3 regions of the Mycobacterium shimoidei genome follow, and region 3 is predicted to be linked to each of the others. Evidence: predicted binding sites of a transcription regulator. Region 3 holds the regulator's gene; each other region holds the start of a gene.

The links. The regulator LexA, encoded in region 3, represses DNA repair genes until DNA is damaged. The targets are predictions, from matches to a motif close to CGAACANNTGTTCG.
Region 1: cofD (2-phospho-L-lactate transferase) is a predicted target of LexA. The motif match lies at 1,229-1,242, and genes of this name have one in related genera.
Region 2: MSP7336_RS00600 (error-prone DNA polymerase) is a predicted target of LexA. The motif match lies at 1,673-1,686, and genes of this name have one in related genera.

What each region holds. Positions count from the first base shown of each region.
Region 1 covers NZ_UEGW01000001.1:4,811,811-4,815,085, forward strand. The annotation lists gene MSP7336_RS23355 (DUF3499 domain-containing protein) at 1-204, opposite strand, end outside; gene MSP7336_RS23360 (metallopeptidase family protein) at 358-780, shown strand; gene MSP7336_RS23365 (WhiB family transcriptional regulator) at 803-1,162, opposite strand; gene cofD (2-phospho-L-lactate transferase) at 1,466-2,452, shown strand; gene MSP7336_RS23375 (coenzyme F420-0:L-glutamate ligase) at 2,449-3,275, shown strand, end outside.
Region 2 covers NZ_UEGW01000001.1:115,182-118,456, forward strand. The annotation lists gene MSP7336_RS00600 (error-prone DNA polymerase) at 1-1,659, opposite strand, end outside; gene otsB (trehalose-phosphatase) at 1,779-2,900, shown strand; gene MSP7336_RS00610 (serine hydrolase domain-containing protein) at 2,903-3,275, shown strand, end outside.
Region 3 covers NZ_UEGW01000001.1:4,170,299-4,173,573, reverse strand. The annotation lists gene MSP7336_RS20135 (sunset domain-containing protein) at 1-1,451, shown strand, start outside; gene lexA (transcriptional repressor LexA) at 1,470-2,165, opposite strand; gene MSP7336_RS20125 (LysM peptidoglycan-binding domain-containing protein) at 2,377-2,847, shown strand; gene nrdR (transcriptional regulator NrdR) at 2,973-3,275, shown strand, end outside.

The DNA.
Region 1 (3,275 bases), 640 kb from region 3:
CAGCGGGCCGGCATGGCGGACAAGCTCCCAACCGCGTGGTGGGGTAATGCGGCTGGCGTGGCCGACGCACAGATCCCAGGCGTGGGGATCCCGGGTGGTCGCGAGGGGACCGATCACCGCCGTCGAATCCGAGTAGACGAAGGTCAGTGTCGCTACCGCGTATTGCGGACACCCGGGCCGACAGCAGCGCCGCGGAACATTCACGCTCGCGAGGTTATCGTGCGAGAACGTCGGCGCAGCGGTGGACACGCGCATCCGGCAAGGCGGCGATGTGCAACCGTTACCATCGGCTCAGTGAGCGATTGGCGCAGCTCTGGCCGGTCGAGACGTCGGGCGGTGGCGCGGCGCGGCCGAGATATGCGTGGGCCGTTGCTGCCGCCGACGGTGCCGGGGTGGCGCAGCCGGGCAGAGCGGTTCGACATGGCGGTGCTGGAGGCCTACGAACCGATCGAGCAGCGCTGGCAAGAGCGGTTGTCCGGTCTCGACGTGGCCGTCGACGATATCCCGCGCATCTCGGCCAAAGATCCCGACAGCGTGCAATGGCCGCCGGAGGTGGTCGCAGACGGGCCGATCGCCCTGGCCCGGTTGATCCCCGCCGGAGTGGACGTGCGCGGTAACGCGACCCGGGCGCGGATCGTATTGTTTCGCAAGCCGATCGAGCGCCGCGCGAAGGACACCGTCGAACTCGCCGAATTGCTGCACGAAATTCTGGTGGCGCAGGTTGCCACGTATCTGGACGTCGAACCCTCGGTCATCGACCCGACGATCGACGACGAATAGCTTGGGCCATCCCAAGCCCGGATTAGATGATGCCGCGCTTCAGGCGGCGACGCTCCCGCTCGGACAGGCCACCCCAGATGCCGAACCGTTCGTCGTGCGCGAGTGCGTATTCCAGGCACTCGGTGCGCACCTCGCAGCCCAGGCAGATCTTCTTGGCCTCGCGGGTGGAGCCGCCCTTCTCGGGGAAGAACGCCTCGGGGTCGGTTTGCGCACACAATGCCCGGTCTTGCCACTGATCTGGCGTAACCGGGGCTGGGTCAACCACTTCGACCACATCAGGAACCAAGCTCAGGTGAGGACGGCCCGTTGCTGCCCCCAGCGTCGAGTCGGTATTGGCGCGCGGTGTGCTTCCCATTACGCCCCGAAGGTGTTCATAGGACATGCTCCGCCTCCTTACCTGATTCGTGGTTGTGATGTGCCCCTGTTTTGATGTGGCCATCACCCGATTCGAACATATGATCGAATCACGGTCTGCGACACCGAATCCGGCCGGCTAACCGGGAAATGACACTGATGAGATTACACACGTGTTGTCAGTCCTGGTCAAGCAATTCGCGAGAATTCCATACCATCCCGTGACCGATTTTTGACCGCACTGCGCCCGTTTAGCCCTCGGCGTGTCGCGCTCCAATTGCCCGGCTCGCCCCGAAACGGCACCGTCACCGGGCGCGTACTGTCGTCCGATGTGAAGGTCACGGTCTTGGTCGGCGGTGTCGGAGGCGCCCGGTTCTTGCTTGGCGTACAACAGCTACTCGGCTTGGGCCAGTTCGGCTCCGGGCAAGCGTCCGACCACGAGCTGACCGCGGTGGTCAACATCGGTGACGACGCCTGGATGCACGGCTTGCGCATCTGCCCCGACCTGGACACCTGCATGTACACCTTGGGGGGCGGCGTGGACCCCGAGCGCGGGTGGGGCCATCGCGACGAAACCTGGCATGCCAAGGAGGAACTTAACCGCTACGGTGTGCAGCCGGATTGGTTCGGCCTCGGCGACCGCGATCTGGCCACCCATCTGGTGCGCACACAAATGTTGCGGGCCGGCTATCCACTGTCGCAGGTCACCGCTGCACTGTGCGACCGCTGGCAGCCCGGGGCAACGCTGCTGCCGGTCAGCGACGATCGCTGCGAAACGCATGTCGTCATCACCGATCCCACCGACAGCAACCAGCGCGCGATTCACTTCCAAGAGTGGTGGGTACGCTATCGCGCCGAGGTCCCAACACACAGCTTCGCCTTTATCGGCGCCGAAAAGGCCCACGCCGCAACCGAAGTGCTCGATGCGATCGCTGACGCCGACATCATCTTGTTGGCGCCGTCGAATCCGGTGGTGAGCATCGGTGCCATCCTGGCTATCCCGGGTATTCGCGGGGCGCTGCGCTCGACCAGCGCTCCAGTCGTTGGCTACTCTCCGATCATCGACGGAAAACCCCTGCGCGGCATGGCCCACGAATGTCTGACCGTAATCGGCGTGGAGTCCACCGCCGAAGCGGTCGGCCGGCATTACGGCGCACGCTCGGGCAACGGCATCTTGGACGGCTGGCTGATCCATGACGGCGACCATGCCGACATCGACGGTGTCACCGTGCGGTCGATCCCGCTGCTGATGACCGATCCGAGCGCGACCGCCAAGATGGTGAGCACCGGACTGGAGCTCGCGGGCGTCGCAGCATGACCGAACACGGCGCGGCGTCGGGAATCGAAATCCTGCCTGTCACCGGGCTTCCCGAATTCCGTCCCGGTGACGACTTGGGCGCCGCCATCGCCGAGGCTGCGCCGTGGCTGCGTGACGATGACGTAGTGGTGGTCACCAGCAAGGTGGTGTCCAAATGTGAGGGCCGGCTGGTTCCGGCGCCCGACGACGCTGAGGCGCGAGATACGCTGCGGCGCAAACTCGTCGATGTCGAGTCGGTGCGGGTACTGGCCCGCAAGGGCCGCACATTGATCACCGAGAACCGGCTGGGCTTGGTGCAGGCGGCCGCCGGGGTCGACGGATCGAACGTCGACGCAGCCGAACTCGCTTTGCTTCCGGTCGATCCCGACGCCAGCGCCGCGGCGCTGCGGGACGATCTGCGCAGCCGCCTTGGCGTGACCGTCGCAGTGGTGATCACCGACACGATGGGCCGGGCATGGCGCAATGGCCAGACCGACGCCGCCGTCGGAGCGGCCGGGCTGGCGGTGCTGCACAACTACGCCGGTGCAGTCGACGCGCACGGCAACGAACTGATCGTCACCGAGGTCGCCGTCGCCGACGAGATCGCAGCGGCCGCCGATTTGGTCAAGGGCAAGCTGACCGACATCCCGGTCGCCGTCGTCCGTGGCGTTGCGGTATCCGACGACGGCTCGACGGCCCGGCGACTGGTGCGCTCCGGAACCGACGACCTGTTCTGGCTCGGGACCGCCGAAGCGCTGGACCTCGGCCGCCGGCAAGCCCAGCTGTTGCGCCGCTCGATACGTCAGTTCGCCGACCAACCGGTGCCGGCGCAGCTGATCGAGGC
Region 2 (3,275 bases), 4.1 Mb from region 3:
CATTCCGCCGGAATGGATGCCCAGGTGTCGCGGCAGGTTGGCGATCTGGGTGGCCAGGTCGATCACCTGCTCGGGGATGCCCTCCACGTCGGGCGAATCGGCCGCCCCGTTCCAGCTGCTGATCTGCTTGCTCCAGGCGTCTTGCTGACCTTGCGAGAAGCCCAGGGCACGGGCCATGTCGCGCACCGCGATCCGGCTCCGATAGGTGATGACGTTGGCGACTTGCGCGGCGTAGTCGCGACCGTATTTGTCGTAGACGTACTGGATGACCTTTTCCCGCTGATCCGACTCGATGTCGATGTCGATGTCGGGCGGACCGTCGCGCACCGGCGACAGGAAACGCTCGAACAGCAGCTCGTTGGCCACCGGATCGACCGCGGTGACCCCGAGGGCATAACAGACCGCCGAGTTGGCTGCCGATCCCCGGCCCTGGCACAGGATGTTGTTCTGGCGGCAGAACCGGGTGATGTCGTACACGACCAGGAAATAACCCGGAAATCTCAGTTGCTCAATGACGTTCAGCTCATGTTCGATTTGCGCGTAGGCTTTTGGCGCCTGATCGGGCGTGCCGTAGCGGTCCCGGGCGCCAGTGAGGGTCAGCTCGCGCAGCCAGCTGTCTTCGGTATGCCCGTGCGGCACGTCGAACGGCGGCAGCTGCGGGGCGATCAGCTGTAGCCCGAATGCGCACTGCTCGCCGAGTTCGGCGGCAGCGGTGATCGCCTCAGGACACCACGCGAACAGCCGGGCCATCTCCTCACCGGACCGCAAATGGGAACCACCCAGCGGCGCCAGCCATCCGGCGGCCTCGTCCAGGGACTGCCGGGCCCGTATCGCACCCATCGCCATGGCCAGCCGGGCACGCGGCGGCGCGGCGAAATGCGCGCCGGTAGTGGCCACCACGTCGATCCCGAATCGCCTTGCCAACCCAGCTAATTCGGCGTTGCGTTCGTCGTCAACAGGCTGGCCATGATGGGTCAATTCAATACTGACCCGGTCGGCCCCGAATCGATCCACCAGATCGGCCAACGCCGCCGCGGCCGCTTCCGGTCCGCCGTCGGAAAGCGCCTGGCGGACATGGCCTTTACGGCACCCGGTCAGAATCTGCCAGTGCCCACCGGCCGCGTCGCTCAGCGCGTCGAAGTCGAAGCGTGGCTTGCCCTTCTCTCCGCCGGCCAGATGTGCTGCGGCCAGCTGCCGAGACAACCGTCGATACCCTTCCGCCCCACGGGCCAGCACCAGCAGGTGCGGGCCGGGCGGATCCGGCTGGTCGGTGCGGGCACCGGGCCCCAACGACAGCTCGGCGCCGAACACGGTGGCCATGTCCAGTTCCGCGGCGGCTTCGGCGAACCGCACCGCCCCGTACAGGCCGTTGTGGTCGGTCAATGCGATGGCGCGCAGATCCAGCCGCGCCGCCTCCTCGACCAACTCTTCCGGGGTGCTGGCCCCGTCGAGGAAGCTGTACGCCGAATGCGCATGCAACTCGGCGTAGGCGACCGATGAACGCACCGCCCGGCTGTTGCTCGGCGGCTGATACTTGCCACGCCGGCGTGACCGGGGACCGTCTTCTGGAGGTACATCAACCGTGCTGGCGCGGCGGGGTTTGCCATTGAGCACCCGCTCCATCTCCGACCAGCTCGGCGGCCCGTTACTCCAGCCCACCCGGCTACTCTATCGAAAATATGTTCGAATAACGATAGCCGGGCCACCGGGCGCACTTGGCCGACCGTCTCTCTAGGCTAAGGCGACGCAACGACGACAGGGACGATAGGGGCGAAGCATTGGCGGTCACGATCGACCCGCGCCGCCATGACGCCGTGCTGTTCGACCTGGGCTCCTCCGCGACCGAGGCCACGCTGCTGGCACAGCTTCGCGATGCCGGTGTGCGCACCGCCCCGGCCAACAGCACCACCCTCGTCGAGACGGCCCGCCGGCTGTCAGCGCTGCCGGGCCGGTGCGCCGTGGTGACGACGACAGCGGACGGGATCGCTGCCGCCCGGGCCGCCGGGTTTGCACTGGTGATCGGGCTCCGTGCAAGCGGGCACGGCGCGGACGCCGTCGTCTCCGATCAGGGTGACATCCAGGTGCGCCGCGGTGACCGACGGATGTCGCAACTGCCCGACGCCCTGGATGTCCTCGACCAGGTGGCCGCGCAGCACCTCGCGGTGTTCTACGACTTCGACGGAACACTTTCCGAGATCGTCAACGACCCCGACGCCGCGCGGCTGGCCCCCGGCGCCGCCGACGCCCTGACGGCGTTGACGGCGCGCTGCCCGGTGGCGATACTGTCCGGCCGCGACCTCGCCGATGTGCGGCAGCGGATCGGTCTGCCCGGTATCTGGTATGCGGGCAGTCACGGTTTCGAGCTGACCGGGCCGCGCGGCGAACACCACCAGAACGAACAGGCGGCGGCGAGCATCCCGGTGCTGGAGCAGGCGGCCGGCGATTTACGCGACGAGCTTGCCACGATCTCCGGTGTTGCGGTAGAACACAAGCGCTTTGGCGTCGCCGTGCACTACCGTAACGCTGCGCGCGACAAGGTCGGTGAGGTCGCAGCGGCGGTACGTGCCGCCGGCCGGCGCACCGGGCTTCGGGTGACGACCGGGCGTGAGGTCATCGAGCTACGCCCGGATATCAACTGGGACAAGGGAAAGACGCTGCGCTGGGTGCTCGATCACATCCGCGACCCCGCCGAAGATCGGCTTTTCCCGATTTATCTCGGCGACGACATCACCGACGAGGATGCCTTCGATGCGGTGCGCGACGACGGCGTGGGAATCGTGGTACGGCACGACGACGATGGTGATCGCGCCACGGCGGCGAGCTACGCGCTGGACAGCCCGGACCGTGTCGTCGCATTCACCGAACAACTGGCACGTCGGCTAGGACACGATCAGCGTTGACTATGTTCCGGCGGCTGGCTTCGATGCTGTGCACCCTCGCCGTGCTCGCGACGGGCTGTACGTCAAGCGGTGATCTGCCCGCGTCCCCGTCCTCCGCCGATCCGGCGAAAGCCCAAGCGGTGATGAAGATTGTCCGGGACACAATGGCCCAAGCTCATCTGAGAGCGGTGATCGTTCGGGTCACGGTGGACGGCAAGGAAATCGTCACGCAGGCGGCCGGCGACTCGATGACCGGTGTGCCGGCGACGACGAGCATGTTCTTCCGCAACGGAGCGGTCGCGATCTCCTACCTCTCGACGCTGCTGCTCAAACTCGTCGACGAGAAGCGAGTACGCCTCGACGACAAGCTGTCCACTTGGCTTCCCGACATCCCGA
Region 3 (3,275 bases):
CCTACGACGGCGAAGTCGCCACCCAGCCGTTCAGCGGGGGCCGGGTGTCGTGGAACCGGGTGACCAAGACGTTCACCACCACCCCACCCGAGCTGGCCGAACAACTGACCGGCCTGCAGGTGCCGATCGATGCGACCGCCGCCATCAATCTGGCCTGGCGTTCGGCCGGCGGAGAAACCGGTCCGCTGGGCGCCAAGCAAGGCGGGCAGTATCCCATTGGCGACGACGGACAGGCGCAGAACTTCGCCGAGGGCAAGGTGTTTTTCAGCCCCGCCACCGGTGCTAACGCCGTCGAGACCGACATCTTGGCGAAGTACGAATCACTAGGCGGGCCCACCGGCGACCTGGGGTTCCCCACCACCAACGAGGCCGACGGCCCGATCAAGCCCAGCCGGGTCAGCACGTTTTCCGCCACCGACGAGCCGGTGATCTTTTGGACACCCGACCACGGGGCGTTCGTTGTGCGCGGTGCCATAAAGGCCGCGTGGGACAAACTGCGGGGTGCGGCAGGTCAATTGGGCCCGCCGGTGGGGGATCAGACGGTGGACCACGACGTGGTCACGCAGAAGTTCACCGGCGGCCAAATCTCCTGGGACCGCGCCAACAACACGTTCAGCACCGAGCCGGCCAACCTCGCGACGGCGCTGTCCGGTCTGCAGATACCGGGACAGCAGTCTCCGTCCGGCGTCGCACGGCCCGCCGACACCGGCTCTGAACGCCCATGGCAATGGTGGTGGCTGTCTGGCATCATCCCGGTGCTGCTGTTGCTCGGGCTCATCGCACTGGGTGTGCGACGGCGCCGCCGCCGCGTTACCGCTGCTCGCATGCCGACACCGGCGCTCGAACCCGAACGCGACATCCAGCGCGGTTACGACATGGTCCCGGAGACGGACCAGCAGTGGGAGGCCGACACTGGCAGCGACCTCGGCCCGGTCCCGTTCCCCGATGCGTATGCCGAGTCGGCGGCGGACGTGCCCGACCGGCCCGGGGTCGAATGGAGGCCGCGTGCCGGCGTCGGCGCCCGCCTCGACGAGGGCCGGATGGACGACGACAGCAACACCGCCGCGATTCGTTCCGGATTCGATCAGGAACTCGCCGATGAAGATCCCGACGCGGTGGACACCGCACCGACGGGGATTCCCACGGCCAGCGATGTGAATGTGAGTTCCGGTGGGCGACACGCAGCCGCCGACAACGACTATGACGACGATAATGACTATGACGACGATGCCGGACTTGAGCCGGCCGCATCCGGCGGGCCTGCTTACCCGACGATCCACCTTCCGCTGGACGACCCGCACGAGGCACCTGACGGCTATCCGGTCAAGGGCAACGCCAGCTTTGGTCTGTACTACACGCCCGACAGCTCGCTCTACGACGACGCGTTTGCCGAAATATGGTTCAGCAGCGAAGAAGTCGCGCAAGCGAACGGTTTCACCAAAGCTGATTAACGGCGGACTGAAGGCTGACTAGATCTTGCGGATCACGGTCACAACCTTGCCGAGCACGGCGGCGTCGTTCCCCGGGATGGGGTCGAAAGCCGGGTTGTGCGGCATCAGCCAGACCTGACCGCCGGTGCGCTTGAACGTCTTGACGGTGGCTTCGCCGTCGATCATCGCCGCGACGATGTCGCCGTTGTCGGCGACGTTCTGCTGACGTACGACCACCCAGTCTCCGTCGCAGATCGCGGCGTCGACCATCGAGTCGCCAACCACCTTGAGCAAGAACAGCGCTCCCTCGCCGACCAGCTCCCGGGGCAGCGGGAAGACGTCTTCGACCGCTTCTTCGGCGAGGATGGGGCCGCCTGCGGCAATCCGGCCCAGGACGGGGACGAATGTCGGTTCGGGTAGCGCGTCCGAGCCCGACACGTCGGTGAGCACGGTGGGCCCGGCGGCCTCGTCGGCGCCGCGGACGTCGACCGCGCGCGGCCGGTTCGGATCCCGGCGCAGGTAGCCCTTGCGTTCCAGCGTGCGCAACTGATGGGCCACCGAAGAGGTCGAGGTCAAGCCGACGGCGTCACCGATCTCTCGGATGCTCGGCGGATACCCGCGGCTGGTGACCGAAGCGCGGATGACCTCCAGGATGGTTCGTTGCCGCTCGGTCAGGGCTGAATCCGCCGCCCGTTCGCGGCGCTGCACGCCGGGGCCCTCGCTGCTGTCGCTCATAGGGACGAATGTAGCCGCAATTGTCCCAAAGCTCAAACATTTGTTCGAGGCGTGTCGAATCGCGCCCCCTCGTCGGGGTCCGTGCTTGTCGGTGCGGTGTCGTACGCTGCCCGACACAATGCAACAGTTCGATCACACGTTCGGAATTCGAACGCACTATCGATTATATTTCGAACAAGTGATCGACACTCTCTTCGGGAAAGGGGCACAGATGACAGTCATCGAGACGACGCGGCCGGGCCGGCGAAGCGTGGTCAGGCCGGTCCGGATCCAGCCGATCAGCCCCGCCGGCCGGCCGAGGTCGCGGGGTCCGCGGCCGTCGCGGCCGGCCGTCGCGCCGCCGCGCTACCGGGGCACGGGCGTGATGCTGTCCACGGCGCCGCATCGGCCGCGCCCGATCACGCCGGCGACGACGGTCGCGCTGGCCATGCTCGCCGCGTTGATCACCATCTGGCTGGGGGTGGTGGCGCACTTCGGCGACGCGGTGCAGGGCAGTTCGGCCGGAGTACCGGAGCGGCTCGCCGTGGTGCGGGTCGAGCCGGGGGAGTCGCTGCAGCACCTCGCCGGGCGCGTGGCGCCGGACGCGCCGCGCGGTCAGGTCGTCGAGCGCATCCGCCAGCTCAACAACCTGGACACGCCCGCGCTGGCCGCGGGCCAGACCTTGATCGCCCCGGTCGGCTGACGGGTTGAGCCGTGCACGGCGAATGGCGCCGGCCGATCTCGACGACGCTGAGTCCGCACAGCGCGGCGCGGGTAGGCTCAGGCTGTCCTGAACTACCCGGCTACCAGCGCGGTGAAGGAGCGGCCATGCACTGTCCGTTCTGTCGTCACCCGGATTCCAGGGTGGTGGACTCGCGGGAAACCGACGAAGGTCAAGCGATCCGGCGTCGCAGGTCGTGCCCTGAATGCGGGCGGCGATTCACCACCGTGGAAACCGCAGTGCTGGCCGTGGTCAAGCGCAGCGGCGTCACCGAACCGTTCAGTCGGGAAAAAGTCATCAGCGGCGTGCGTCGGGCATGCCAGGGCCGCCAGGTCGACGACGACGCGCTGAACCTGCTGGCGCAGCAAGTAGAAGACACCGTACGCGCGAAGGGCTCACCCGAAGTTCCC